4 regions of the Virgibacillus sp. FSP13 genome follow, and region 3 is predicted to be linked to each of the others. Evidence: riboswitches for the same ligand, from Rfam matches in the RefSeq annotation. Region 3 holds a riboswitch; each other region holds the start of a gene.
The links. Region 3 has a riboswitch for S-adenosylmethionine ahead of ssuE (NADPH-dependent FMN reductase). Riboswitches for the same ligand answer to the same signal wherever they lie in the genome.

Region 1: another riboswitch for S-adenosylmethionine. It lies ahead of ACW2QC_RS15580 (methionine ABC transporter ATP-binding protein); the one in region 3 lies ahead of ssuE (NADPH-dependent FMN reductase).
Region 2: another riboswitch for S-adenosylmethionine. It lies ahead of ACW2QC_RS11775 (LLM class flavin-dependent oxidoreductase); the one in region 3 lies ahead of ssuE (NADPH-dependent FMN reductase).
Region 4: another riboswitch for S-adenosylmethionine. It lies ahead of metK (methionine adenosyltransferase); the one in region 3 lies ahead of ssuE (NADPH-dependent FMN reductase).

What each region holds. Positions count from the first base shown of each region.
Region 1 covers NZ_JBSVKG010000021.1:48,445-56,413, reverse strand. The annotation lists gene ACW2QC_RS15605 (GTP pyrophosphokinase) at 203-946, shown strand; tRNA gene ACW2QC_RS15600 (tRNA-Ser) at 1,016-1,108, opposite strand; gene ACW2QC_RS15595 (M20 family metallopeptidase) at 1,171-2,379, opposite strand; gene ACW2QC_RS15590 (MetQ/NlpA family ABC transporter substrate-binding protein) at 2,404-3,222, opposite strand; gene ACW2QC_RS15585 (methionine ABC transporter permease) at 3,235-3,885, opposite strand; gene ACW2QC_RS15580 (methionine ABC transporter ATP-binding protein) at 3,875-4,906, opposite strand; SAM riboswitch class I at 4,980-5,083, opposite strand; SAM riboswitch class I at 5,179-5,285, opposite strand; gene ACW2QC_RS15575 (NAD(P)H-quinone oxidoreductase) at 5,388-6,365, opposite strand; gene ACW2QC_RS15570 (MATE family efflux transporter) at 6,548-7,897, shown strand; gene serS (serine--tRNA ligase) at 7,942-7,969, opposite strand, start outside.
Region 2 covers NZ_JBSVKG010000012.1:40,790-48,758, reverse strand. The annotation lists gene ACW2QC_RS11800 (hypothetical protein) at 347-865, shown strand; gene ACW2QC_RS11795 (hypothetical protein) at 961-1,146, shown strand; gene ACW2QC_RS11790 (squalene/phytoene synthase family protein) at 1,261-2,046, opposite strand; gene ACW2QC_RS11785 (BCCT family transporter) at 2,233-3,786, opposite strand; gene ACW2QC_RS11780 (DUF3219 family protein) at 4,063-4,359, opposite strand; SAM riboswitch class I at 4,571-4,678, shown strand; gene ACW2QC_RS11775 (LLM class flavin-dependent oxidoreductase) at 4,802-5,854, shown strand; gene ACW2QC_RS11770 (ATP-grasp domain-containing protein) at 5,866-6,816, shown strand; gene ACW2QC_RS11765 (AI-2E family transporter) at 6,969-7,969, shown strand, end outside.
Region 3 covers NZ_JBSVKG010000026.1:7,072-15,040, forward strand. The annotation lists partial or broken gene ACW2QC_RS16980 (GTP-binding protein) at 133-2,081, opposite strand; gene ACW2QC_RS16985 (aldo/keto reductase) at 2,492-3,427, opposite strand; gene ACW2QC_RS16990 (LLM class flavin-dependent oxidoreductase) at 3,564-4,940, opposite strand; gene ssuE (NADPH-dependent FMN reductase) at 4,980-5,531, opposite strand; SAM riboswitch class I at 5,655-5,762, opposite strand; gene ACW2QC_RS17000 (ectoine synthase) at 5,884-6,270, opposite strand; gene ectB (diaminobutyrate--2-oxoglutarate transaminase) at 6,317-7,564, opposite strand; gene ectA (diaminobutyrate acetyltransferase) at 7,609-7,969, opposite strand, start outside.
Region 4 covers NZ_JBSVKG010000010.1:9,852-17,820, reverse strand. The annotation lists gene ACW2QC_RS10530 (ABC transporter permease) at 1-674, opposite strand, end outside; gene ACW2QC_RS10525 (ABC transporter ATP-binding protein) at 658-1,470, opposite strand; gene ACW2QC_RS10520 (ABC transporter substrate-binding protein) at 1,483-2,481, opposite strand; gene pckA (phosphoenolpyruvate carboxykinase (ATP)) at 2,818-4,410, opposite strand; SAM riboswitch class I at 4,904-5,009, shown strand; gene metK (methionine adenosyltransferase) at 5,132-6,331, shown strand; gene asnB (asparagine synthase (glutamine-hydrolyzing)) at 6,515-7,969, shown strand, end outside.

The sequences.
Region 1 (7,969 bases), on a different contig from region 3:
GTGAATTCCAATCTCTATCGAACTAACAAATCGTTACTGGCCTGTTCTTCATTTTTCTATATTGATATTTTAACGTAATATACGCTGTTATAAGATAAATGTCAAGATCATTTGTTAAAATATTTTAATAGTTGCGTTATTTTAAGCCGGAGTATAAGTTCGTTATAATAAACATAAGACCAGTAAGAGGGAAGGTATACGAATGGACGATGACACAAAGCAATTACAACAAATGAAACAAATAAAAAATGAATTAACACGTTTCATGATGACATATAAGTTTGGTTTAGATGAGATGAACACTAAATTCAGGATCTTAAAAGAGGAATTCCAACACATTCATGACTATAATCCGATTGAACATATAAAATCACGCTTAAAATCTCCTGAAAGTATTTTAAAGAAAATGTATCGCAAAAACCATGAAATTACGCTTGAATCAATCAAGCAAAATATTCATGATATCGCAGGTATTCGTGTTGTCTGCTCATTTATTTCCGATATTTATAAAATAAGTGAGATGATTCAGCAGCAAAACGATGTTACCGTTATCGAATGTAAAGATTATATACAGAATCCAAAACCAAATGGCTACAAAAGTCTTCATCTTATTTTATCTGTACCTGTTTTTATGTCTGATCGTGAAGAACAGGTTTTTGTCGAAATTCAAATCCGTACCGTTGCAATGGATTTCTGGGCTAGTCTCGAACATAAAATCTATTACAAATACGATAAATCAATACCAGAAAATTTGACAAAGGAATTAAAGGATGCCGCAACCGTAGCTAATGAATTGGATAAACGAATGGAGCAGCTTCAAAGGCAAGTAAATACCATTAAGAATCAGGATGTACCAGAGAGTGAATTGAGTCTATTACAAGTTAACAATGAGAAGTTTCATTTCCCTACTGACATGTTGAGTTCCCTTCTTAACAACAACAATTAATAAAAATAAAGCCGCTACAATTGTAACGGCTTTATTTTTTATCTCCAAATTTATGCGCTTTTTAATGAATGGAGGAGGAAGAGGGATTCGAACCCCCGCGGGCTTTGACACCCCTGTCGGTTTTCAAGACCGATCCCTTCAGCCAGACTTGGGTATTCCTCCGTTTCGACAAGAACTAATATATCATGTAGACAGTACCTTGTCAAACGGAAAAATACATTAAACTATACCTCCACAGTTTTCTCCAGAAACTCTTGATATATTTTGTCATATAACGATTTATTGATTAGGATCTCTAGAATGGTTAAAGCAATTGCCTTTGCACCCAAGATAAGTGCCTGATCCCCTTTTTCAGATCTAGCCGCTTCCCTAAATTCAACCGTATGACCTACTAAATCACTTGAACCTATCTTGATATGTGGATGAATAGTAGGCACAACTTGACTAACGTTGCCTGCGTCGGTAGAGCCTAAAGCAGATTTCTCCTCTGTATGAACTGTCTCCCCTAAGTCCTCAATTACTTCTTTAAATACATTGTCAAAGGTACGATTAATAATAAAATTATCTACTTCATTTTGAAATGCAGAGACTTTTACCGTTGCCCCAGATGCCAATGCTGCTCCATTTGCAATACCTTTTACCTTTTCTGTAACCTCATTTAACACCGTTCTAGTCTGAGCTCTTATAAAGAATCGTGCTTTCGCATATTCAGGTACAATATTTGGTGCAGCACCTCCATCCGTAATGATGCCATGAATCCGAACATCAGACGGCAAGTGTTGGCGCAAAGCATTGATCCCATTGAATAGTTGTATAACACCATCCAGTGCATTGATTCCTTTTTCTGGTTTTGCCGAAGCATGTGCCGGCTTGCCGAAAAATTCAAAGTCTAGTGGATCAACACCTAAGGTTGGTCCAGTTAAATTTGTTTCATTGCCAGGGTGGAGCATAATTGTTGCATCAATATCTTTTAATAAGCCTGCCTTTACAAAGCTTCCTTTTGCACTACCATTTAGACCACCTTCCTCTGCAGGTGTTCCAAGCACAATTAGTTCTCCCCCAATTTCATCAATTATTTTACTTAAGGCTACAGCCGCCGCAACACTTGTTGTTCCGATAATATTATGTCCGCACGCATGGCCTATTTCTGGAAGGGCATCATACTCAGCTAAAAACCCAATTCGCAATCCTTCTTTTGTTCCTCTTCTTTTAGCTAAAAACGCTGTCTCATGTCCTGCTATTCCCTTTTCAATAACAAATCCTTCATGACTAAGAATATCTGTTAATAACCCAGAGGCAAAAAACTCCTCATTGCCAATCTCTGGCTTATCATGTATCGCGTGACTTGTATGAATATATTTCTCTTCATTTTCCTCTATATTTTCAATAATACGTTGTTTGATTTGATCCAATCCCTGTGTAATAACAGTCATTATCATCCGCTCCTCTATATTTTTTTAGTAACCAATTTTACTTAACGGTACAAATGTTGGTATTGAGTTTCCATTACGTTCTTCAATAATAAAATCTGCAACATCGTCTGATTGATAAATCTCTGCCAACTTGTTTAACACCTCATCATCTTTGTCTTTTGACTGGACAGCAATGATATTAATGTATGGTGTTGCCGTTTCATCCTCGTGATAAATGGAATCCTCTAAAGGACTAAAGCCAGCGTCTACAGCAATTCCATTATTAATAATTGATGCATCAACATCCGGCAAAACACGCGGGGTTTGAGCCGCCACCAATGTTTCAATCTGTATGTTCTTTGGATTTTCGGCAATTTTATCAATTGACCCATTCCCATCAAAATCATCTACTAGCTTAATTAGGCCCGCTTCTTGAAGTAATAACAATCCTCGGCCCATATTCGTTGCCTCTTTTGGTAAAGCAATTGTCGCACCATCGGGTAAATAATCTACTGAATCATATTTTTCAGAGTACAACCCCATTGGTGCAATGACTGTTGTTGCAATTGGAGTAAGATCTAAATCATGTTCTTTAATAAATGCGTCAAAATAGGAGACAGTTTGAAAGGCATTCACATCAATCTCCCCTTCCGCTAATGCCAAGTTTGGTTGAACATAGTCGGAAAAGCGAACAATCTCAACGTCAATTCCCTCCTTTTTTGCCTTTTCTGCAACATAATCCCAAATCGTTGTGTCAGAACCACTAATTCCTACTTTTACACTTGATGCCGCATCACCACTTGAGCAAGCACTGATGGCCATTGATAAAATCATAAATAATAATAGAAAACAAACTTTTTTCATAATCCTCTCTCCCTATCGTCGTCTAATTTTTCTTGATAGTATATTTCCAGTAGATTGTAGACCTTGAACCATGACAACAAGTATCGCCACTGTAATAACCATAACTACCGTGTCAAAGCGCTGATACCCATATGTAATTGCTAAATCCCCAAGTCCACCACCACCGATCGCACCAGCCATCGCTGATGCACCGATTAATCCAATCGTTGCAATCGTTAACCCTAATAAAAGTGAACTTAATGCTTCTGGAATTAAAAAGCGAATTACTATTTGTCTAGGCGTTGCCCCCATTGCTTGAGCGGCCTCCATGACACCAGGATCAACCTCTAATAGTGAGTTTTCAATCAACCTAGCAATATACGGACCTGAAAATAGTACCATTGGAACAATTGCTGCTGCGGTTCCAATTGATGTTCCTACAACTAGTCGGGTAAATGGAATAACTGCAACCATCAAAATAATGAATGGTATCGATCGAAACACATTTACAATTGCATTTAGGACGTTAAATACTGGAGCATTTTCCCATAAATGTCCTTTACGTGTTACAACGAGCAGGATTCCCAATGGTAAGCCAATGATCGTAGCGAATAATAATGAAAATGCAACCATCGAAACTGTTTCCCATAGGGCCGCGAGAATTTGATCCCAATCAACTAACATCCTCTAATACCTCCTTAACCGTTACTTTTTGTTGGTTAATATGCATAATAACTCTACTCACTTCTTTCGTTTCACCTGCAAACTTCACAATTAAGTTACCAAATGGTGTCCCTTGCAATTCCGTAATACTACCAAACAAAACATTTACCTCTACATCAAATCGTTTAGCTATTTGCGATAACAGCGGATAACCTGCTGATTCCCCAACAAAAACAATTCGATAAATTTGATTGGTAGATTCTTGGGATTCAATTAATTGATGGACTGATTTCGGTATTTCATCGTGCATGACTGTACTTACAAAATTATGGGCAATTTCCGTTTTGGGCTGGGCAAATACATCAAATACAGATCCTGATTCAATCACTTTACCCTGGTTAAGCACTGCCACCTTATCGCATATTTCACGGATAACCCCCATTTCATGAGTAATGATTAGAATGGTAATGTTATATTCCTGATTAACTTTCTTCAAAAGCCTCAAGATTGAATTCGTTGTCTGCGGATCAAGTGCCGATGTTGCCTCGTCACACAATAGAACGGATGGCTGTGTTGCCAAGGCTCGCGCAATACCTACTCGTTGTTTCTGGCCACCTGAAAGCTGATCTGGGTAATTATCAGCCTTATCACTCAGTCCGACAAACTCCAACAGTTCATTAACTCTTTTTTTAATTTCTTCCTTAGGTGTCTTCATTAGTAATAACGGCATTGCCACATTCGTAAAAACCGTTTTTGAATTTAGTAGATTAAAGTGTTGAAAAATCATTCCGATGCTTCGTTTTGCTTCCCTTAGTTCCTTTGGAGAAAGACTGAGTAGATCCTGATTATTTACAACTACTTTTCCAGAAGTCGGTCGTTCAAGTAAATTCACACAACGTATCAATGAACTTTTTCCGGCGCCACTAAATCCAATAACACCATATATTTCGCCTTTTTCGATCTGTAAATCAACATCATCCAGTGCCTCTATCTGTTGTTCGCCACTTTGGTATATCTTCGTTACGTTCTCAAAAGTAATCATTATTCCCCTCCTCTTTAAAATGAAAAAATACCCCTTCTTGAAAAACAAGAAGAGGCATTTACGGGTTTCCCTCTCCTTATCTTTCAAGCCTATTGCTTGCTGGAATTGGCACAGTACTTTTACAAGTCCGCTGCCGAGGTATCATAGGGCCAGCCCCTCCACCTCTCTGGATAAGAAGTCTTGCTATTTAGTTGTTTATTTGCATATGGAAATAAAAAATCCCTCCTTATGATATTCATAAGAAGAGATTTGCATTTTAATTCCGCTCACTCTTCTTATTTTTCAAGCGAATGCTTGTTGGATTTGGCACAGTTCTTTATAAAAAAGTCCGTTGCCGAGGTTTCATAGGGCCAATTCCCTCCACCTCTCTGAATAAGAAGTTACAAAATATTCATTTGATATTGTTTAATACAATACTACCGTTATGAAGCTTTGTCAATGCATTTTTTAAAAATTTCAAAAGGTGGTATTGTAACAATGATTAGTTAACAGAAATGACTATCTTACCAATATTTTTATTTGCTTCCATATATCGATGTGCTTCTTGAATGTCTTTGAATGCAAAGGTATGGTCAACAATTGGCTTCAGCTTTTTCTGATTGAATAGGGGGATTGCCTTTTGAATAAATTCCTCTGTCAAAGCTTTTTTATAGGCATCACTTCTTGGCGTTAATAATGTCCCTTTCAGATGGATTCGCTTTGCAAGAATTGACATTAAATCTACTTTTTCAACCTCTGTTCCACCAAGTACACCAATCAGCACCCAGCGTCCATCGATTGCAATGCTTCGTAAGTTTTTCTCCCAATAGGAAGCACCAATGAAGTCGAGTATGACGTTTACCCCTTCTTGATCGGTGGTTTTTAAAACTTCCTCCGCAAAGTTCTGTTCTTTATAGTTAATTCCAACATCTGCGCCAAGCGACTGACAAAAACCTAATTTTTCTTGTGAGCCTGCCGTTGTAATAATTTTTGCGTTTGTCATTTGCTTGGTTAATTGGATAGCCGCTGTACCAACCCCACTTCCACCTGCATGGATTAGAACCGTATCTTGATCCGTTAGATTACCCAACCAAAATAATGTTTGATATGCGGTGAGAAATACCTCTGGGATCGCTGCCGCCTCTTCAAACGATAAACTTTCCGGAATCTGTATTACTCGATCAGCCGGCATAATAGTATATTCTGCATAACCCCCGCCATTTACCAGGCCCATCACTCGAGTTCCAGTTTCTATATCTGTTCCCTCTGCAGCCTCTACCACTTCTCCAGCAATCTCAATACCTAAAATTGGATTTTGCATATATCCAGATTTACCTTCACGCGTCATGATATCAGTACGATTAACTGCAAATGCTTTTACTTGAATTAACAGTTCCCCACTACCTATTGTTGGTTTCGGAAATTCCTCAAATTGTAATTGTTCTGCGCCACCAGGGTTATTAACTGCAACTGCTTTCATTATATAGCTCCTTGTAAACTTATTTTTGTTGGAAATTAGTATATCATAATAGCGTATGTACAAAAAGAATGTCGAAATATATCGATCCGGTCAGGCAGTGTAATTTTGATTCAGTTTAATGGACTATCCATAACGGGGAGATTAAAATAGATGGTAATTTGTATTCTCAGAGGTGAACCGATATGAGCACTTTAAACCAGCGTTTAGCGACACAATCTGCAACCAAAAGTTTTTTTCAATACTTTATTCCGACACTACTTGGTATGATGCTGATGTCTGTGAATGTTGTCGTGGATGGTATATTTGTTGGAAATGGGGTTGGCCCTGTTGCTTTAGCCAGTGTGAATATTGCGGTACCCGTCTTTTCTATTATCATTTCCATTTCTTTGCTTATTGGAGTAGGTGGCGGGACACTGTACTCAATGGCAATGGGAGAGGGGAATAAAAAACATGCACAAGGACTATTTACTATTTCATTTGCCTTTCTAACACTTGTAACGATAATTATCTGCTTGATCAGTTATTTGAATATGGATGGTCTTGCTAAATTATTTGGAGCAAATAAAGAAACGCTTCCTTATACGGTTGATTACATGAGAATATTGTTGATTTTTTCATTAATTCTAGCCTGGGAAAATTTTTTCAGTATTTTTGTACGAAATGACGGTGACCCACAACTGGCCATGATTGGTTTAGTTGTTTCTGCACTACTCAATATTTTGCTAGATTATTGGATGATCTTTATCCTTAATTTGGAGGTAACGGGCGCAGCGTTGGCAACGGTGATTGCAACTTTTGCAGGTCTTATCATTTATTTGTTTCATTTCTTTAAAAAAGATTCCGGTTTGGTATTTGTTAAAGCAAAATGGAAAGTAAAAGATGTAAAGCGAATTTGCTCGATTGGTCTCCCTAGTTTTTTGTCTGAAGCAGGGACAGGTATTTTTGTAATGGGATACAATATTGCAATAGCCTATTATGCCGGTACAACTGGACTTGCTGCCTTTTCCGTTATTAATTATTTGCATACATTTATGTTTTTAGCATTTATCGGCATTGGTCAATCCATTCAACCAATGATTAGCTTCTATTATGGTGCCAAACAATTTAATTCCATTAAAGAAACCGTGAAAACTGCCGAAATATCAGGACTTTCGCTTGGTATATTATTTTTAGGCATTGGTTATTTTGGAGCTGACTTCCTTGTGTCGATTTTTGGTGTTGCATCCCCAGAAATTGCTGAACTTGCCGCCAAAGGAATCAAATTGTTTTTCCTTGGTTATCTATTCATGGGGACAAATTTCATCTACATGACCTATTATCAATCAATCGGTTATGTCCGTCCTTCTGTCGGTATTACCGTCTTCCGTGGATTTATTCTGTTAATAGGAATGCTATTAATTCTACCACTTTGGTTCGGAACTACTGGGGTTTGGCTTGCATTACCAGTAGCGGAAGGAATAGTGGCGATTACACTAATGATGTTTGCACGCAGTGGCGTCATGCGAAAGGGATTAAGCTCACGTGGGTTTTAATGTTAAATCCCAGGCTATTAGTAAGCCTGGGATTTTTATTTGGGTTAGCTAATAACGTCTTTTCCACCCATA
Region 2 (7,969 bases), on a different contig from region 3:
TACTATAAAGTATGACGTAACGTGAGAGTCAACACAAAAAGAGAAATTTTTAATTCCTTTAACTTTCCCTCACATAATACTAATTCAACATTCGCGACCAAAACTTCAATTATTTATTAGGATTAATAGCCAGATTATGTAAGTGCCCATGAAAAACTACAATCTTCATCGTTCAAAAAGTTCAATTGTCTTATAAGTGCCTATACCACCCTAGACGATTATCCATATTGTAAAGGGAGAGACTTTTATGATTTTGTCAAAAAGTCACCAAATGATAAGCAGCGAACGAACGATATTTCATTGGCAACTTTTTGAGCACACACTTTAAGGGAGGAAATGAATCATAATGAATTATTATCAGCAACCATATAATCAAGATGTTGAAAGGCAGCAATTTAATATTCCTGGACTTTTTGATTTTTTCACTGGAGGTGGAAATCAATCAGGTTTTCCTGGTGTAGGCCCAGGGGGAAGTCCAGGATTCCCAGGTGGAGGAAACTTTCCTGGAGGACAGCATGGTCCTGGTTTCCCTGGTGGCGGACAATCCGGAGCTCCTGGTTGGGGGCAACCTAGTTTTCCTGGAGGCCAAGGATTTCCTGGGGGTGGCCAATCCGCCAGTGCTCCTACCACTCCTCCACCATCTTTTACTCCAGAAAAGCCGCAATTCCAAACATTTGCAGTAGATCCAGGTGCGATCCGCGGGTGTCTTTACCGCTTCACATATATCTGGTTAAATCGGAGTTCTTTTTGGTTTTTCCCGATCTATGTAGGCAGAAATTCAGTTGCAGGTTTTAGATGGTATGGCAATAGATGGTCCTACTTCGGGGTGGATCTAGACAGAGTTCAGTCATTTCAATGCTTTTAACCTTGTAAACTAAACCAACCTCGGGGACTAGACAAACGGCCATCCAAACGTAATCCCTCTTTTCCACATAGTCTAAAGGGAAGGAGGGATTACCAATGTATCAATTAGCTTTACTGTATTTAGCTTGTGTTTTAGCCGGGTTCGGACTAGCTAACCTTCCAACTTCAGCTGTTATAACCCCTGAAATAGCTAATTTTTTCGAGGTGATTGGCGGAATATCCATGGCTGTATTTGCCATAGCCGTATTATATCTCGGAGTCAAAGCCTTATTTCGAAAATAAATCGGGTGATGAGGCCTATGATTACAGCCTCACTTCCCTTGCTTTATCGATGATTTTCCAAGTCTATTAATTCCCATGCAAGAAGCCGCTATTTTGATGAACAGCGGCTTCTCCTTATTCATTCTTTATTTCTTCAACAATCGTTTCTACTTCATTACGGGAAATTTTTTCTCTGCCACCTTGTAATGCCTTCACCGTTCTTTTCGCTAGTGCCAGCGGAATCCTACAAAACAATAAAATATTCCGAGTTGAAATATCCTCCATATACGCATCCGCATAAGCAAGGTTTTTTTCCGTATATTGGAATAAATCGGCTCTTGTCCAACCATCTGGAACAAAATGCACCCCGCGTTCACTATCTTCTTCCTGGTTCCGCAAGATATTAACGGCTTGCAAACCCCTTCCGTACCCAATAGCTAGTTCACGGTCTGTCGTTGTTCCGTCATACCATTCCCATATATCGGAAAGCATGACACCGACTAATCCTGCAACATAATAGGTATAGTTATCTAAATCTTCTTTATCCTTAATATACCAATCTTTTTCTGTCCAATCCGCCATTCCAGCTGCCATAACACTTGTTGATTCCTTTATTTTGCCAACTATTTCTGGCGGGCAAACCGTAATCCATTCGCCAAGTCTAATCGTTACTTCGGGTAAAAGTGATTTATATGGTTCTAGCAATTGACTATATGCGTCATTATCAAATTTACTTTTCAACAATTCACTTGTAGAGCGCAATAGATGTTGCTTTGTTTCAGAATCCAATTGTTCATGATCTTCAATTTCATCAACCGCTCGCATGCATAAATAAGCTGATGCAACCGTTTTCTTTAATGTTGGTTTCAAAAGACTAATTGGTATATAGAAGGTTCTACTTGTTAATTTCAGTACATGCATTGCTTCTTTTTGTAAATTTTTAACGCTTTGGCTCAAGCGGTTCATCCTCCTTTTGTAAACCATGAGGTATGTTTAGTATAACAAAAAATTCGCATGATTTATATACATATGGGTTGGGGATCTCCTTTTTATTCTGCACAAAAACGGGTACTTCTCCCCCAAACAAGAAAAGTACCCCGTTGTTTTTTAATCGTCTTCTTTTACAAGCAAAGGTTTTTTGCCTTCACGTTCCCACGCTATATTTTGCATAATCGCCATCTCTTTTACTATTTTTGGCGCTAACCAAAGCGGTGGCAACAACAGTAAAGAAACAGGTACAGCCGTAATGACGATCATATTCTGAATCGCCGTAATCGATCCTTCCCCAATTACGAGTAGCACCATAGAAAATAGGCCGAACAAAATCGCCCAAAATACGCGCAGCCAACGATATGGGTGGTCAGTTCCCGTAATAGAGACAGCAGTAGTATAAGACATCGTGTCAACTGTTGTTGCAACGAACACAATGGTTACAATTAAAAACCCAATTGCCATAATAAGGCCCATCGGCAGTTGATCCATGATTGCCATAACTGCAGCTGGCATGCCCGACTCATTTAATGCTGTTGAAACAGATCCAGGATTTTCTGATTCAAAGAACACACCCGTCCCGCCTACTACAGAAAACCAGAAGTTACTCACAATTGGTGCAACGATTGAAACAGCAAGCACCAATTCGCGTACCGTTCTTCCTGTTGAAATCCGACTTATGAAAATAGCCATCATCGGGCCATAGCCGAGAAACCATCCCCAGAAAAAAACAGTCCATGCACCAAGCCATGCTTCATCACCACGGTACAATGACATCGTGAAGAAATTTTGCAAATAAAAGCCTTCCCCGGAAACAAAAGCATCAATAATGAACATAGTTGGCCCAATAATAAGTACAACAGCGGCTAATAAAATAGTTAAACCTACATTGATGCGACTTAATAGTAATATCCCACGATCAACACCAGTTGCCGCAGAAATAGCAGCTATCATCGACAATACTAATACAATAATAATACTTGTCGTTAACACATTGGGTATACCGAATAAATCATGTAATCCATAACTTACCTGTAACCCCAGAAAGCCAATAGGTCCAAGTGTTCCTGCTGCTACTGCTATAATCGAGATGATATCAGCAAGCGAACCAAGAATACTTTTATGATAGACTTTTTCCCCGAAAATCGGATATAGGATTGCTCGGGGTTTTAGCGGTTGCCCTTTAACATAATGCACATACATCATCACAATTGTGGATAATGTCCCAAGTATGGCCCATGCCAAAAATCCCCAATCCATAAAGGCTTGCGCAAAAGCGGCCGGGATATTACCTGATCCTTCACCGAATAACGGTGGTGTAGTCATATAATGATACATTGGCTCAGCCGCCGCCCAAAAGACTCCCCCGCTCGCAAGTAATGTGCAAAGAATCATAGAAATCCATTTAAAATAATTGTATTTCGGTGCTGCTTGATTCCCTAAACGAACCCTTCCATACTTTGAAAAGACAAAATAGATCCCAATTACAAAGTTTGCCAACAATAGTACCTGCCAATAGGCTCCAAAATACTTCGCAGACCAATTAAATAATTTAACAATCGTATCGCCCACCATCGTGCTGTTGATGAAAGATAACACAATGAATAAAATTACAAATCCTCCACTTATTAAAAACACTGTCCAATCTGTTTTATTCTCTTTTTCGTACACGCTTTTCCTCCTAATTAATTAGGAGCAAGTGTCGATAAGTGCGTGTTCAAAAAGCCACCGCTTGTCATTTAGTAACTTTTGAACAACCTCTATAATATTTCCACACAGACCGATGGATGGAAGATAATAACCAAACTACAATTACGAAAAACCACAACTTGCCCTTTTTTAAATAACACATAGTTGTTCATTATAGGGATGTTGAATATATCCGTCAAATATAGAATATTCCTTTGTTTGTAAAAATAATCTGTTACGTTGTATTCAGCTAAGCGCTTATTCCTCCATTAATTCCAATTTAAAATCACCAACTGCACCATCTTGATAGAGATTTGTAATTGACGTCGAATAGGAGTAAATAGTTGCGTGAAATTCGAGATTTTTTTCTGGAACTTTCACATGAAAATCATTAGCATATAGCAAGGTTGTAATTTCGTGGTAGTCACTGCTGCTAACTTTAAAATCAAATCCTATTTTAAGTAATTTTTCGGCCTTAGATTTATTCACAACTGTATCTTCGTAAAAATTGTCGACATTAATTGTCCTATTGTTTATGATCACTTTTTGATTCATTATTTTTGCCACCCTTCTTGAACCTAACTAAATTCTAGCAGTTGAATTTAGTTATTTCTATTGTTATTGCTTCAGTGTTCTTTTAACCCTCGTTAACGAATAGGGCGACCAAAAGCGCAACGTCCTTTCGTAGTCCCTCCAATGAGTGAAATTCACTTATTGATTGCTTTAATACATACTTTTCTGGTATGATTACTTTAATTTAATACATTTCTTATTAAGAGTGGTGGAGGGAATGGCCCGATGAAACCCGGCAACCCACTGATAATGATCAGGAAGGTGCTAATTCCAGCAGCGTTTAACGGCTGCAAGATAAGATGGAAGCCATGTACAAAACTTCTTCTTATCGAAGAGGTTTTTTTATTTATGAAAAATGTGATCAAACATATTTCTGGCACTTCATCTTGTCATACAATTTATGGTGAAAAGGGAGAGGTTATTAATGAAATACGGTTTTTGGCTACCTATTTTTGGTGGATGGTTACGAAATGTAGATAATGAACACATGCCACCAACATTTGATTACGCAAAAGAAGTGATTCAGTCAGCAGAAAAATGGGGATATGATACAACATTAATTGCTGAATTGTATCTAAACGATATAAAAGGAATTGAACATGACTCATTGGAAGCTTGGTCAACAGCTGCAGCACTTGCAGCTGTTACAGAAAAAATCGAAATTATGGCGGCAATGCGTCCTGTATTCCATAACCCAGCTGTAACTGCAAAAATGGCCGCTAACATTGATCGTATCTCGGGCGGCCGCTTCACATTTAATGTAGTCTCAGGCTGGTGGGAAGAGGAAGCGCGTCAATACGGTGGGGATTTCACAGCACACGACGAACGATATAACCGTACCGAGGAGTTTTTACAAGTAATGAAAGGGCTCTGGACCGAAGAAACGTTCAGCCATAAAGGAAAATTTTATGAGGTCGCCAATACACATTTGGAACCGAAGCCAGTGCAACGGCCAAATCCTCTTCTTTACGCAGGCGGTGAGAGTGAACGGGGAAAAGAAGTCATTGTCAATAATTGTGATGCCTACGTGATGCATGGAGGAACATTAGAAGAAATTTCTGCAAAAGTTGAGGATATGAAAGCACGCCGAGAAGCAGCAGGAAAATCTACATTTAAATCATTCGGATTGGCTGCATACATCATTTGCCGTGACACGGAAGAAGAGGTAGTAGAAGAATGGAAACGGATCACCGATGTTAAAAATGCGGACGGCTATGCAGGATATCAAGATTTTGTCAGCAAATCACAGCTTGAGCAGCAAGTAAAACTAAATGATTATTCCGTTTCCAACCGGGGATTGCGTCCAAACTTAATCGGAACACCTGAGCAAATTGCTAATCGCATCATCGAATTTGAGGATGCTGGAGTTGACCTTTTACTCTTACAATTCTCTCCACAATTAGAGGAAATGAAGCGCTTTTCGGAAAAAGTAATGCCACTTGTCGAGGAGAAACGTAACTTAAAAATAAACCAATAGGAGGCATTGGAATGTCGGAAAAAATATATGTGCTTCATGAAAATAATGAATGGACCGAGCATTTGACAAAACGATTAACTGAATTGCAGTTACCATATGAAGAATGGCATCTAGATGAAGGAACAGTTGACCTATCGACTGTTCCTCCAGAAGGTGTTTTTTATAGCCGTATGAGTGCGTCTTCCCATACAAGAGAGCACCGCTTTGCAGCCGAATTAACTGAAGCTGTCTTGGCATGGCTCGAGCGCCACAGTCGCACTGTCATCAATGGAAGTCGTGCGTTAAGGCTTGAAGTTAGCAAAGTAAATCAATATATGGCCTTAAATGCTGCTGGGATTCGCACGCCGAAAACGTTGGCTGCCGTTGGAAAAGACCAAATCATTAAGGCTGCTAAGGATTCCGGGCTATCTTCTTTCATAACAAAGCATAATCGTGCGGGGAAAGGACTAGGTGTGCAGCTATTCCATTCCATTGAAGCATTGCAGGGATATGTAGAAGGACCCGCTTTTGAACCGTCCGTTGATGGCGTTACACTTATTCAGGAGTACATCGAATCACCTGAATCGTATATTACCCGATGCGAATTCGTTGGTGGAAAATTTGTCTATGCCGTTCAAGTTGATACGTCAGAAGGATTCGAATTGTGCCCTGCCGATGCCTGCACAATCGATGATCTTTTTTGCCCAGTAGGCGAAGAAAAGCCAGAGAAACCGAAATTCCAAATCATCGAAGATTTCAACGAGCCGATCATTGAAAAATATGAAGAATTTTTATGGCAAAATGATATTAAAGTTGCCGGAATCGAATTTATTCGCAACAAAGGCGGAGAAATTTTCACCTATGATATCAACACAAATACAAACTATAACTCCGATGCAGAAGCAGTAGCTGGCAAATATGGTATGCTTGAATTGGCAAAATACTTGGGTAGTCAATTAAATGTAAAATCAATAAACTACTGATAGACTCCCAACCTTGAATGATATAATACAATGAAACAAAAATCCCGTGAAGTTCGTATACTCATATTACGACACTACACGGGTTTTTCTTGTTATGGAATTTTTGAATCATTTCATCTATAATACGGTTAATAAGAAAGGAGAGCCACCATATGAAAACAGCAAGTCGATTTATAAAATTTATTGGTGGTCGTGACCTATTTTTTGGGTTGATTCTATTAATCCTTATTGGAATCACGATATATATTTATGACAAAGTATCATTTATTTTCAATCCTATCATCATTATTTTTTCAACAATCGTACCACCAATTATACTAGCTTTTGTTGTGTTTTATTTGTTAAACCCGATTGTAAATCTTTTAGAACGGCTACATATTAAACGAATCTGGGGTATTCTCATTATTATACTGGGTATTAGTGGACTACTGACGGGGATTACTCTCCTTTCCGCACCAGCAATCGAGTCACAGGTAAAGGATTTAGCGAACAATTTCCCAAACTACTTGCGACAAATGGGAGATGGAATAAAATCATGGATCCAACATTCCTTTTTAGGCCCCTATTATGAGGAAGGATATAACTGGATCACATCTTATTTAAGCGATTTGCCAAGTAAAATCGGCAATTACCTTGGTGGCGCAGTAGAAGGAATACGTAACGTTGCAAGTACACTAACAAATGTAGTAGTTGTCATTTTTACGTTTCCATTTATTTTATTTTTCCTATTAAAGGATGGTAAAAAGTTTAAAACGTATTGTTTAAAATTAATACCTCCTAAATATAGAGATGACGCAAATAAAATAATTCACAACATGGATGTTCAAGTTGGCTCTTATATTCAGGGGCAAATCATTGTTGCTACCTGTATTGGGGTTCTTTTATTTATTGGCTATTTAATTATTGGCCTAAAATATGCGATTACATTAGCCATTATTGCTGCGGTAACAAGCGTTGTACCTTACCTTGGGCCAATTATCGCCATATCGCCAGCAATTATTATCGCAATTGTCGAATCACCTTTTATGCTTTTGAAATTAGCGATTGTTTGGGCAGTGGTTCAATTTTTAGAAGGCCATTTTATTTCCCCAAACATCATGGGAAGAACAATGAAAATTCATCCGTTAACGATTATTTTTGTACTGTTATCAGC
Region 3 (7,969 bases):
TTTTCACCTTTTTTCTTTTCCCTATCTAATGCATTCAGTTCTTCCTTACTTTTGTTTTTGGCCTTTTTACTCATGACATAACCTCCTCATTTTTAGTTTGACTCATTTTAATAAAAAGATGAGCACTAAATCCTACAAACAATGCATCTCATTTTCCGCCTGATCCCAAGGCACTTTATACCCTTGGCCTTTTGCACAAAATATAGAGTTGGACGAGTATTCTGGGTCAGCATCTTTATTGTAGCTGATTTTTTTATAACCTCTTCTGCATTATGACAACGATCATACCCGCCAAACTGAAGATTTAACCTTCCTTTCCCGTGAGTAAAAGAAGCAAACTTGAGGTTGTAATTCATGAATGTTGCTACAGGTACGCTCCCCTGCACAATCACCTTGTCCCCTATCGTTTTCGGCGGGTCAAAAGTTCCATGTGCTTGCTGTATATCTGATAACACTCTCCCAATATGGTCTAACCCTACTTTTATTTTAAAGTTATAATATGGTTCCAGTAATACATTTTTTGCCTTTTCCAAACCTTGTCGTAACGCGCGGTATGTAGCCTCTCGAAAATCACCGCCAGAAGTGTGCTTGTTATGTGCCTTTCCAGTTAATAAGGTGATTTTTATGTCAGTGAGAGCTGAACCCGTCAACAGACCATGATGATCTCGCTCAAATAAATGGCGGTGAATTAAATTTTGATTTCCAATCGACAAATCATTTGGATGACAGTCCGATTCAAAGGTAATTCCACTGTTTCTCTCAGCCGGCTCTATGTTGAGATGTACTTCAGCATAATGCTTTAATGGTTCAAAATGTCCATAACCAACTACTTGGCTTTCAATTGTCTCTTTATACAGAATTTCAGGTTCGGCAAAAGAAATGTTAAAACCAAACCTGCTCTTAACAAGTTGTTCCAATACTTCCAGCTGGATGACTCCCATAACATGGATATAAATTTCTTGAAAATTTTCATCCCATAAAACGTGTAAAGATGGGTCTTCTGCATCTAGGATATGAAAGAATTGCAATACTTCTTTTACATGAATAGATGAATCAAAGACAACTTTTGACTTTAAGGTTGGTATCATTTCATAGTGAACCTTTTCTTTAAGCGTACCTACGCCGTCTCCAACAGACGCCTTTGATAGTCCAACAACACCAAAAATTTCGCCTGCTGAAACTTGCTCAACTGTCTTGAAACTTCCGCCATGATAAATTCTTAATTGTGTTACTTTCTCCGTCACCCTATTTTCTTCATCACCATAGCTAATCTCATCCCGAACACGTAATGAACCATTGACTGCTTTTAGAAAAGTTACTCTAGTCCCGTTGTCATAGCGAATTTTATAAACCTGACCAGCGAATTCACCCTTGTCTGAAAAAGAAGTTATGGTAAGTTGATCCAGGTTATCAAAAAATTTAAGAACACCAGTATCCTGTAAAGCAGAACCATTAGAACAAGCAAAAACTTTATTCTCCTTAATGAGCTGTTGTAATGTTCGGAGCCACAGGTCTTTGTCATAACCTGATTCCATATAATGTTCAAGAACATGTTCGTCACGCTCTGCGACAAATTCGATTAATTCTTCTTTCATTTCCCCATTATGAAAGGTTGTTGTAATATCGCATACATCTTCTGTTAGGTTGGTACGAATTTCGTCCAAGACAGCTGCTACATTAGCCCCTTCACGATCCGTTTTATTAATAAAGAAAAATGTAGGAACATGATATTTTTGCAGCAATTGCCAAACTGTTTCTGTATGACCTTCTACACCTTCAACCGCACTAACCATGACAATAGCATAATCCATCACCTGGATGGCTCGTTCCATTTCCGGAGAAAAGTCCACATGACCAGGGGTGTCAATCAGAAAATAATTGGAATCCTTATATGTAATTAGCCCTTGATCTGCAAATACCGTGATCCCCCGTGCCTTTTCAATATCATGACGATCAAGATAAGCATCTCGATGATCAACACGGCCTTTTTGTCGGATGCTTTTTGTATGGTAAAGTAGTTGCTCCGAAAAGGTCGTCTTCCCAGCATCAACATGTGCTACTATTCCGATTGTCTTATTCATTGTGTCACCCCGACCAAATTTTTACGAATACGTTTATTATACCAAAAAATCGTCCATCGTTTTTCATGAGGTGTTATAAGAGGTTGTTCAAAAAGTCACCAAATGATAAGCGGCGAATCTCTTCGTTGGCTTGTCTTTGCGGTCCTCAAGACTACGCCGCCTCGATCTTCTTGCTTCTAATTTGGCAACTTTTTGAACACGCACTATAAAGTAAAAATTTATTCAGCAGGGTTTTCTTTATCCCCACTGAATGTTGGTTGAACAGAATCGGGCTTTTACGGGCAGTCGCCCCCCCACTTACAATTATTTATTCCCTCGAATTTTTGAAGTGGAAGTATTACTGCCCGTTAATGCGAGATAAAAGTAAAAGAAAAGGCCTTACGTCTATCAAGGTCTAAAATGTTTCATATTTATTGACCGAAGATATCATCGATTCGTTTTATATCTTTGTCCGATAATGTGATTTCTGCGGCTCTTTTGTTACTCTTTACTTGTTCAGGTCGTTTAGCACCAGGTATGACCACATCCAATGATGGACGAGAGAAGTACCAGGCAAGAATAATGTGAGCAACCTCTTCATCATAGGCATTTGCAATTTCTCTAACCTGTTCTATTTTTTCTAAGTTTTGCGTAAACAAGTCTCCCTGGAAACTCGGTTTGTTCGCACGCATATCCGAGAATTTCGTGTTCTTATTATACTTACCTGCTAAAAGACCAGACTCAAGAGGGAAATATGGGATAAATGTGATGTTATTTTCTGCTGTGTACGGGAAAATGTCTGTTTCAGCTTCTCGTTTCAACAGATTATATTCAGATTGTAAAACATCTACATATCCATCTATATTAGCTTCTTTTACCTGTTCAATTGAAAAATTGGATATGCCGATAGAACGAATTTTTCCTTCATCCTTTAATTCTTTTAACGCACCAACAGCTTCATCCTTTGGAGTATCGTCATCTGGAAAATGAATATAATATAAATCGAGATAATCCGTTTGCAACCGGCGCAAACTATTTTCCACCTGCTGCTTCAAGAAAGCTGGTGAATTATCCATGATTGTATTATCCCCAACAAATTTATGTGCTCCTTTGGTTGCTAGCACAATATCTTCTCGGCGATATTCTTTGATCACCTTTGCGATCAATTCCTCTGATCGCTCCGGACCATAGATAAACGCCGTGTCAAGAAGATTGATACCATTTTCAATTGCAGTTCGAACCACATCTTTCCCTTGTTCTTCATCAAGCAGATCAGGATAGATATTGTGACCTCCAACTGCATTTGTACCTAAACCAATCGGATATACTGCAACATCTGATTTGCCCAAATATGTTTGAATTGCCATAGCGTTATCGACTCCTTTACTTCGACTATCAATGAAACTATTTTACTTCTTAACTGTACCCATACATCTCAAAAAATAAACTGCATTTATAAAGGCTACTAATAAACACGCACTATATGGAAAGTTATCAAGAAATTCACTTAACAAGCAAATCCTTCATTTGTTTTCCAGGATGATGAACTGGCAACTGATCTCCATGACCAAATAAATTATCTCGTAGTGAACTCCCTTCATACTCTCGTTGAACCAATCCTCTTTCCTGCAAGATAGGAACAACATACTCAATAAAGTCTTTAAACGTACCAGGTGTAATCGCATAAGCAATGTTAAAGCCGTCAACACCAGCCTCATTTACCCATTGTTCCATCGTATCAGCGACTTGTTCAGGTGAACCCACGGTATAGGCACTCATGCCCCCAATCCCGACGAAGTTTTTAATCTCTTCAACTGTCCATCCTTTATTAGGATCCATCTTTGTAAAACCTTCAAGTGCTGAGCGAATTGAATCATTCTCAATATAACTGATAACTTGATCTGGTTCATAAACGGATAAATCAATTCCGGTCCATCCTCCGAATAAAGCGAGTGCTCCCTCATGGCTTATATGCTGTTGATAATCTACAAATTTGGCATTCGCTTCTGCCTCTGTTTTACCAACTATCGGTGTAAACATCGTAAGGATTTGCACTTCTTCCGGAGATCTTCCCGTTTTTTTGATATCCGCACGGAGCCGTTTAACCGTCTCTTTGGCTACGGCAAGTGTTGGCGCACCAATGAACACACATTCCGCATTTTCAGCTGCAAATGCACGCCCTTTTGTAGATGCACCCGCTTGATACAGGACAGGCGTTCGTTGTGGCGATGGTTCACTTAAGTGTGCACCAGGAACTTTAAAATATTTTCCTTCATGATGAATATCATGGACTTTGTCAGGATCCGTGTAGATGCCATTTTCTTTATCAACCTTAACAGCATTATCTTCCCAACTTTCTTCCCAAAGCTTATAGCATACATCCAAATATTCTGCTGCAATATCATAACGTTCATCATGTTTCATTTGATCAGCTAATCCCATATTGACTGCAGCACTCTTGAGATAGGAGGTTACAATGTTCCATCCCACACGCCCTTTCGTCAAATGATCTAACGTTGTCATCCGGCGAGCAAATGGATAAGGATGTTCATGTGTGACAGATGCTGTAACACCAAATCCAAGATGTTTCGTTACAGCTGACATTAATGGAACGACTAATAAAGGATCATTAACCGGGGATTGTGCTCCTTGCCGAACAGCCGCATCCCGAGAACCTTGATATACGTCATACGTACCCAATACATCCGCAATAAATACAGCATCAAATCGACCTCTTTCCAGTAGTTTAGCAAGTTCAATCCAATACTCACTATCTTTGTAGCGATGTGATTCATCTTCTGGATGAGTCCATAGTCCAGGAGATTGATGACCCGCACAGTTCATATCAAACGCATTTAAATAGATTCGTTTGTTTGGCATATTTTGATTGCCCTCCTTCATTTTTTCTCAAGTGTTTCTTTAATACAATGAAGATGCTAGTGCATTTTGTTTATACACTAATTCGATAAAGTAATGTAGTTGCTTTTTGGTGCGTTGTAAAATGTCCCCATCAACTATTGGATTTTTCTTTTGTTTGTCAATCTGACTATCAAGTAGATAGATACCTTTTAGGTTATGTCCTTTTAATGTTGCTAGCACAGGCTTTAATGCATATTCAATTGCTAGAAGATGAGACATACTCCCACCTGTCATGAGTGGAAGGACCGGTTTATGTTTGAGCACATCTTGCGGAAGTATATCAAGCAGTGCTTTTAAAACTCCCGAATAAGCGCCTTTATAGACAGGTGAGCCGACTATGACACCTTTAGCTGCTTGGGCTAATGTCGCGATCTCCCGGACGGTCGGACTATCAAAATCTCCCGAAAATAAAGTTTCAGGAGGTACATCTTTAACCGAAATATGGGTCACCGAAAAATGCTCCTGTTTAAGTAAAGTTCCCAAATATTTTAGGACCTGCTCTGATCGGGAATATGCGGATGGACTTCCGGATAAAACAACAATTTCACTCATAAACAATCATCCCTTCTTTTTTTCTAACGTTCGTCATTTCGCTACTGTAAACTTTTTCATAAGAAAACCCCCTTTTCTTTTACGTGAGAAAAGAGGGTTATTACGATTAACATTCAAATTCCGCTCTTATCTCCCAAGAATTACTCCCGCTGGAATTAGCACCTTCCTGAAAAATGTCAGAGGTTGCTGAAGCTTCATAGGGCCAGATCCCTCGGCTTCTCTTGATAAGATTATTTAATTTTAATATATAGTTTATTCTTATTAATCCGATAAGTCAAGCATGAATTTAAATTTCTTATGTACTAGAAGGAGAGAAGGTACTGATCAATATGTCCCCTTCTCTCCTGTTACTTTATTCCGTCAACAATGGATAATACCCTTCTTCATTATGTGTTTCTGTTCCTACAAGTGGTGGATTAAATACACACACCATGCGCATTTGTGTTCTTGCGCGAAGTAGGTGCTTATCATTTTCGTCTAGTGTATACATTGTTCCTGCTTTAAGCTGCCATACTTCACCAGTTTCTACTTTTTCAATTTCCCCTTCACCTTCAATACAATAAACTGCTTCAATATGGTTTTTATACCAAAAGTAGTTCTCAGTACCAGCTTTAATTAACGTATCATTCACACTAAAACCAACATTGTCCTTTTTCAATAAAAACCGGCGACTCGTCCAGTTTTCTCCTGATGTTTCGTCCTCAGTACCTATAATATCTTCAAGTGATTTTACGATCATTTCTTCATTTCTCCTCTCCATTTATAAGCATATCTATTAAAATATATTAAGCAAGAACGTCATGTATGCTTTCTTCCAAGATTCCAAGTCCATTTTTAAGTCCTTCCTCATCAATAATTAGCGGTGGAAGGAACTTAATGACCTCATCGTTTGGTCCTGAAGTTTCAACAATTAAGCCACGGTTAAATGCTTCTGAACAAATTTTACTTGTAAGATCATTTGTATTGTCAACTGCTATCCCCTGCATAAGGCCTCTACCACGAGCCTCACCATTAAGCTCCGGGAATTTTTCGATAATAGATTTAATGCCTTCTTTTAAAATAAATGCCTTCTCTTTAATTGCCTGACTTAATTCATCTGTTTCCCAATGGGTCAATGCTTCCGCTGCAGCAATAAATGCTAGATTATTACCGCGGAATGTCCCATTATGTTCACCAGGTCCCCATTGATCATATTCTGGTTTAATTAGCGTAATTGCCATTGGTAAGCCAATTCCGCCAATCGATTTGGAAAGACAGACAATATCCGGATTAATTCCAGCAGGTTCAAAACTAAAGAAAGTACCTGTTCTGCCGCATCCTGCCTGAACATCATCAACAATTAATAAAATGTCCCAGCGTTTACAAATATTTTCTATTCTTTTCAGCCATTCCATTCTTGCAGCATTTATACCACCTTCACCTTGAACGGTTTCCAAAATGATAGCTGCCGGTAATGCTACACCGCTTCCACTATCCTCTAAAAATCGTTCCAAATACGCAATTGAATCTTGATCTTCCACGTATTCATCAAATGGCATGGAAACTGAATGGTGAAGTGGAATTCCAGCACCATGGCGTTTAAATGAATTTCCTGTAACAGAAAGGGAACCGATTGTCATGCCGTGAAATGCGTTTGTAAAGCTAATTACAGTATCACGTCCAGTAACCTTTCTAGCAATTTTAAGGGCACTTTCGACTGTGTTTGTTCCTGTTGGTCCAGGAAACATAATTTTATAGTCGAGTTCACGAGGTGTAAGTATAACGTCATTAAATCGTTCTAGAAATTTTTGTCTTGGCGTTGTACCCATGTCGAGGCTATGAATTATTCCATCATTACGTATATAATCAATCATTTTCTCTTGCATTGCCTCATTATTATGACCATAATTTAATGCTCCGGCACCTGCAAAGAAATCAATATATTCTTTGTCATCTATATCCCATAACTTATATCCTTTAGCCTTTGTAAAGATAGTTGGCCAGCCTCTGCTGTAACTTCTTACTGTAGACTCAAGTTCTTCAAACGTTTTCATTTTCGCATCGCTTAATACTGCTGTTGTCACCTGCATCATTCCCTTTATTTATTTTCTTCTGAAATAGGTCCAATCTTATACAACAATTCATCTTCATGTCCTGTTCGTGGAAAATCAATCGATAAAATGTAACTAGATGTTATACAATTCGTCTCAAGTTTTTTCGCAAGACCTAAAAATAAGTGCTGCGATGGTATATTCGATGGTGAGACTGTTGCTTCAACATAATGAACGTCCTCACAAGACTCACGATCTAGTAATTGAAAAAGCATCTTCGTCCCTAATCCTTGACCTCGTTGCGATTCATGAACAGCTACCTGCCAGATGAAAAGTGTATTCGGTTTATCTGGGCGAACAAACCCGGAAATAAATCCAACTGTTTCTCCGTCCCTTTTAGCAACGATT
Region 4 (7,969 bases), on a different contig from region 3:
AAATAACCTAAACCTTCTTTCGAAACGAGAAACTCACCTACAATAACACCAACCCAAGAAAGCCCGACGTTAACTTTTAGGGTGGAGATCATGGTTGGTAGTGTAGCTGGGAATATAGCCTCTTTAAAACATTGCCAACGGGTAGCTCCGAAGCTTTTTAACACTTTCTCATAGTTCGGATCAACTTCCCTAAATCCAGAGTAAACAACAAGTGTCGTAATGACGACGGAGATTATTGCGCCCATCGCAATGATCGAAATATAGCCGGGACCGAGTGCAACAATAATGATTGGTCCAAGTGCAACCTTTGGCATTGCGTTTCCGATTACCAAATAAGGATCCATAATTTTAGATAGTCTGCGCGAGGTCCATAAGATGGTAGCTATCAAGATACCAAGTAAAGTTCCGATAATAAATCCAAGCACTGTTTCAACCAATGTTACTTGCACATGGGAGATTATCGAACCATCGGAAAATTTATCGATTAATTGGTTCACAACTTTGGATGGGGAACTAAACAGTAATGGATCAATCCAATATAATCTGCTGGCAATTTCCCATATCGCAAAGAAACTAATTAAAATTATAATTTGCCATGAAAAGACAATCTTTTTTTCGCGCTTTAATTGATTCTTATAGTTTTCAAAAAGGTGTTGATCAGGTTTCTGTTCCATCAGTATCAGGCACCACCTTTTTGTTAGAAGTTGAATCATTATCATTTAGCGCATCCCAAATCTTATCAAATAACAGCTGATACTTTGGGTGTCTGCGGACTAAAAATGGTGTTTCATTACGTAATTCAATTGGAACCTCAAACACTTTAGCAATTGAACCAGGATTAGCATCCATTAAAAGAATACGATCGCTCATGGAAATAGCTTCCCCAATATCGTGCGTTACCAAAATTGCTGTTTTATGATAGGATCGTAAAAGTTTGGAAACTAAGTCTTCCAGTTTAAGTTTCGTTTGATAATCAAGGGCCGAAAATGGTTCATCCAACAACAAGATCTTTGGATTCGTGATCAATGTACGCACTAAGGCAACACGTTGACGCATTCCACCTGACAATGAATCTGGATAAGCATTCGCAACAGCTGGTAAATCTACTTCTTTTAGTAGTTGTAAAGCTTCTTCCTTTGAATCATTTATATTTTTGCGTCCGATTTTCGGTCCAATTAAAACATTATCTATAATGGTTTTCCATGGAAACAAATAATCCTGTTGCAGCATATAGCCAATTGCTAGCTTCGATTCACGTAAAGATTTTCCCTCTAGTAAAACATCACCAGCAGTTTGCTTCATTATGCCAGCAATAATAGAAAGAATCGTTGACTTGCCGCAGCCACTTGGACCAAGCAAGGCAACAAATTCACCATCACGGACTGAAAAAGAAATATCATCTAACGCTTTCGTATAACCCTTTTTAGAAAAATAATGGTGTGATACATGTTCTAAGGTAAGAAATGACATGAACCTTCCCTCCTACTTACCTATAACTTTCTCAGCAATTTTTGTATTTACCAGATCTTCATAGGATACTTCCTCTGGCAGTTCTCCAGCTTCTTTCATAATCGCCTCTAGATTACTCCATTCTTCTTGATCTAAAATAGGATCAGTAGCAAATGAACCTTGACTTTTATAGCGTTCAATCGATGAAGCGAGCATTTCTATATCTGTATCCTCAAAATATGGTTGAATCACCTTTGCGATAGCTTCAGCATCGTTGTCCTGTACCCATTGTTGTGCTTTGTATACCGCTTTCGTGAAATTCTTGATGTCGTTTTCGTTCTCACTAATAAAGCTTTCTTTTGCCATAAATACGGTATATGGTACATGGCCGGATTCTTCACCAAAAGATGCAATGATATGACCTTTTCCCTCTTTTTCAAAAATACTTGCAGTCGGTTCAAATAATTGAACGTATTCTGCGTCGCCAGACACAAATGAACCTGGAATATTGGCAAACTCTATATTTTGTAATAAGTTTAAGTCTGCATGTGGATCAATATTATGTTGCTTAAGTACGAATTCACCAACCATTTGCGGCATCCCACCTTTACGCTGACCTAAAAATGTACTATCTTTTAGTTCATCCCAAGTGAAATCAGGGTGTGATTCTTTCGCAACTAAAAAAGTACCATCTGTTTGCGTTAACTGGGCAAAATTAACAGCATAGTCTTTTGAATCCTGGCCGTAGACATACATTGATGTTTCAGAACCCACAAGGGCCACGTCTACACCATCTGATAACAGAGCTGTCATCGTTTTATCACCACCCCAGGTTGTTTGGAGTTCCACATCTAATCCCTCTTCTTCAAAAAAACCTTTTTCGATGGCAACATATTGTGGTGTATAAAATATTGACCGGGTCACTTCAGCAAGTTTAATAGATGTGTTTTCAGCTTTTTGATTAGAACCACAAGCTGCTAGGAAAATGAGCATTATACTGGAAAAGAGCATAAAATACGTTAATTTTCTCATGCAAATCGTTCCTTTCCGTTTCAAATGGGTATTTCAACATAGTGTATGTTTTTGTAGAAAATGTGTGAACGCCTAGGGAATATTTGACTAAAAGGGGATAAAAATGTAATAGCATTTACCTGGAGCTTGACGTGACTTGTCTTGCACGAGAACAAGCAGATGAAGTTTTATATTCTTTACCTTAAAAAAACCGACCTCCATATGGAGATCGGTTGTCAGAATGTTGCTGACTAGTTCGCTTTTCAGTTTTACAACAAGCTGTGGCAACTAACCAATGCCACTGCTTGTTCTTGAAACTATTACATATCCATTAAGGATGAGTAAACAAATGTTATTTTATTCAGGCTTGTAAATTGGGCCTGCTTGCACAATATCTTCACTTGCTTGTGTGAATTTCTTGAAGTTCTCATGAAACTTAGTTGCCAGTGCTTTTGCTGCTTCATCATAGGCTGTTTTGTCATTCCAAGTGTTTCTCGGTATTAATACCTTATCAGGTACACCGGGAACATGCATTGGCATTTCTAATCCGAAAATGTCATCTTTTACTGTTTCAACGGTATTTAATTCACCTTCCAAGGCAGAATGAATCATTGCCCTTGTATACGAAAGTTTCATGCGATTCCCAACACCGTATGAACCACCAGTCCAGCCTGTATTTACTAAGAAAACATTAGAATAGAACTGATCAATCTTTTCACCAAGCATTTCCGCATAAGTGGACGGTGCTAACGGTAGAAATGGTGAGCCAAAGCACGCTGAAAATGTTGCTTGTGGCTCTGTGACCCCACGTTCTGTCCCGGCGAGTTTACTTGTGTATCCACTTAAGAAATGGTACATCGCCTGTTCTTTTGTTAACTTACTGATTGGCGGTAATGTGCCAGATGCATCAGCAGTTAAAAAGATAATCGTGTTTGGGTGACCAGCGACACTAGGTGTTACAATATTATCGATGTTTTCCAGTGAATATGCTGCCCGGGTATTTTCCGTCAGTACAGTGTTGTCATAATCCGGCAGTCTAGATTCCTCGTCAATGATGACATTTTCCAGGACAGAGCCAAAACGTATCGCGTTGAAAATTTGTGGTTCTTTTTCTTTGGACAAATTGATGCATTTCGCATAACAACCGCCCTCAATATTAAACACACCATTAGGACTCCAGCCGTGTTCATCGTCCCCAATTAAACGACGATAAGGGTCAGCCGAGAGTGTCGTTTTACCTGTTCCGGATAATCCAAAGAACAAGGCGACATCTCCTTCTTGGCCAACATTCGCGGAACAATGCATGGAAAGTACATTTTTTTGCGGTAATAAATAGTTCATTACAGAGAAAATTGATTTTTTAATTTCCCCAGCATATTCTGTTCCGCCGATTAAAATCACCCGTCGCTTGAAAGATACAAGAATAAACGTCTCTGAATTTGTTCCATCAATTGCTGGGTCTGCTTTATACGTAGGAGCAGAAACTACCGTGAATTCAGCGTGATGCGTTTTCAACTCTTCTTCAGTTGGTGTAATGAATAATTGTCTAGCAAATAAGTTATGCCATGCATACTCATTAATTACTTGAATTGGCAGACGGTGCTTTTTATCAGCACCGGCAAATCCTTTAAAGGAATACAATTCGTTTTTATCTTTTAAATAAGCTATGACTTTCTCGTATAGCTGGTTAAATTTATCTTCATCGATTGCTTGGTTTACAAGTCCCCAATCAATAAACTGTTCACAAATGTCATCTTTCACGATAAACTTATCTTTAGGTGAACGTCCGGTATATTTTCCTGTTGTTGCTTGAATCGCACCTGTTGCTGTCAATACTCCTTCGTTCCTTGCTAAGATTTTTTCAACTAGCTGAGGTACCGATAAATTGTGCTGGATATTCCCTTGTGCTAAAAGTTCATCCGATACTGTTGATCGTTCCATCGATTTCATATATGATACCTTCCTTTTTGATGGATTTTTTATAAAGACATGAAACGGTTTTCTTTTAAATCTGTTTATTAGTATAACACATTTATTTAATTAGTCCATACTAATGTATTATTTTATTTAAAATGTTGTGCTGGCCTTTGAAGAAAAGCGCAAGCGCCCGCTTAGCAACGTACAAACTGGAGCACTCCGCAATGAGATAAAGGAAACACGGTGAGGTACGAGCCGATGTTGACTTATCGTAGTGCATTGAATAACCCCCTGAAGTAACAACACACGAAGAAAAAGCGAATTAACTTTTTCGAGGAGAGGAGTGTGAAGTTTGATAGTTGCTGGGCGCTGGAGCTGGACACGGCTTACTCTGGGTCTCCGATTACTCAACCCACCGAAAAACATTTGCTGTAAGCATAATAGCGCCTCAAGTTTTATACTTTTTACATTTGAAAAAGTTGACACATCATAACGATTTCGGTACGATAAATTGTGAACGGACACTCTCTTATTCAGAGTTGGTGGAGGGACAGACCCGATGAAACCCAGCAACCATCACATTTGTGAAAAGGTGCTAATCTGATGCAAGGATTTTCCTTGAACAATAAGAGCGAAAGGCCACAACTCCTTTCCTCATGCAAGTAGGAAAGGCTTTTTTTGTTTTAAAGGGAGTTTATATAATTGATAAATACAGAGTTCCGTACCACGATATAAAAGGGAGAGATTTAGGCCAATGGCTGCAAATCGTCGTTTATTTACATCTGAATCGGTAACAGAGGGACATCCGGATAAAATTTGTGACCAGATTTCAGATGCTATTTTGGATGAAATCTTATCAAAAGATCCGAATGCACGAGTAGCTTGTGAGACAACGGTGACAACTGGTTTAGTATTAGTATCAGGGGAAATTTCAACAAGTACGTATGTAGATATTCCAGCAATTGTAAGGCAAACCATTAAGGATATCGGCTACACAAGAGCTAAGTTTGGTTTCGATGCTGAAACATGTGCAGTCCTTACAGCAATTGATGAACAATCAGCAGATATTGCTGGTGGAGTAGACAATGCATTGGAAGCACGCCAAGGAAAAATGTCTGATGAAGAAATTGCTGCGATCGGTGCAGGTGATCAGGGGTTAATGTTTGGCTTTGCTTGTGATGAAACGGAAGAATTAATGCCGCTACCAATATCACTTGCTCACAAATTGGCAAAACGGCTGGCTGATGCAAGAAAAGATGAGATTCTACCTTATTTACGTCCGGATGGAAAAACACAGGTAACGGTAGAGTATGATGAAAATGATAATCCTGTTAAAGTAGATACAATTGTCATTTCCACACAACATCACCAGGACATTTCAACCGAGCAAATTGAAAAAGATTTAATTGAGCATGTTATTCATCCGGTTGTACCAGCAAATTTACTAGATGAAACAACAAAATATTTCATCAATCCAACCGGCCGCTTCGTTATTGGTGGACCACAAGGGGATGCTGGACTAACAGGAAGAAAAATAATTGTTGATACGTATGGTGGTTATGCCCGTCATGGCGGAGGGGCATTCAGTGGAAAAGACTCGACTAAGGTGGACCGCTCAGCAGCATATGCCGCTCGTTATGTAGCGAAGAATATTGTAGCTGCAGGACTTGCTAAAACGTGTGAAGTACAGCTTGCCTATGCAATTGGCGTTGCTGAACCGGTATCCATTGCGATTGACACATTCGGTACTGGAACAGTTACGGAAGAAAAACTTGTTGCGGCAGTCCGAGAGTTGTTTGATTTACGTCCGGCAGGCATTATTCGTATGCTTGATTTGCAACGGCCAATCTTTAAAAATACCGCTGCATACGGACATTTTGGCAGAACAGATGTCTTATTTCCATGGGAGAAAACAGATAAGGTAGAGGAATTGAAGGCATTAGCGGAGAAATAAAATAGATTGTTTTTAAAATGAAAATCACGTCTTCTATTAATGGAAGGCGTGATTTTTGTTTTTCGTATAGGATCATCCGGAAATAAAACGGTTCAGCAAGATTCTTTCCATATCGAAATAAAAAACCATTTATGATATACTCTAAAAGGTATAATTACGAATCTTGAGAGTGAGGCTAGAGCCATGTGTGGATTTATTGGGATGATCCGCAATCATCCGAGTATGCCAAATGAAGAAGCAATCCATTTATTTGAACAACAAAACAATATCATCACCCACAGAGGGCCAGATGATGAAGGTTATTTTCATGATGAATATGTGTCATTTGGATTTAGACGTTTAAGTATTATTGATATAGAAAGCGGCCAGCAGCCATTGAGCTATAATGATGAAAAAATATGGCTTATTTTTAATGGGGAAATTTATAATTATGTAGAACTACGTGAGGATTTAATCAAGGAAGGGTATCAGTTCGCAACGGAATCAGATACCGAAGTAATTGCCGCGTTATTTGCCAAACATAAAGAACAGGCATTCAGTTATCTACGTGGAATGTTTTCCATTTTAGTATGGGATAAGGAAAATGAAACATTTTATGGCGTGCGTGATCCATTCGGTATTAAGCCATTATTTTATCGGGAAACAGAAGAGGGCACTATTTTTGCTTCAGAGAAAAAAAGTATTACGTTAATGATGGAAAATGAAGACGTAAGTGATGAAGCATTACAGCACTATTTAAGCTTCCAATTTGTGCCGGAGCCATTGACGATGACAACGGAAATTAAGAAAGTGGAGCCAGGTCATTATTTTGTGAAAAAGCCTGGTCAAGCAATCTCCTTTACCCGTTATTGGCATGCGACATTTAACCCTGTTTTAATGGACAAACAAGATTGGATCAAGCGTATTCAGGACGTGATGTATGATTCGGTAAATGTTCATATGCGAAGCGATGTACCAGTTGGATCATTTTTATCAGGTGGTATCGACTCTACGTTAATCGTTGCGATGGCCAGAGAGTTCAATCCAAACATTAAAACATTTTCTGTAGGTTTTGAACGGGAGGGTTTTTCTGAAGTTGATGTTGCCAAAGAAACGGCTGATAAACTAAATGTGGAAAACATCTCGTATATCATTTCACCGGAAGAATACGTGGAAAAGCTGCCGAAAATTATGTGGCATATGGATGATCCACTGGCAGATCCAGCGTGCGTTCCATTGTATTTTGTTGCTAGGGAAGCTCGGAAGCATGTAACGGTTGTATTATCTGGCGAAGGATCGGATGAATTGTTCGGCGGTTATAATATTTACCGTGAACCAGAGTCATTAAAAATGTTTCACTCCATTCCAAAACCTGCCAGGAATCTATTAGCAAGGGTTGCAGACGTGCTGCCTGAAGGTGTAAAAGGGAAAAGTTTTCTAGAGCGCGGGACAACACCACTTCGCGAGCGTTATATTGGCAATGCGAAAATGTTTGAAGATGAAGAAAAACAGCAAATTTTAAAGCATTATAATGAAAATTTGTCTTATCGCGAGATCACTGGCAAGTTATTTGATAATGTTGCCGATTATCCATTGGTTAATCAAATGCAGTACGTTGATATTCATACCTGGATGCGTGGGGATATCTTGCTAAAAGCG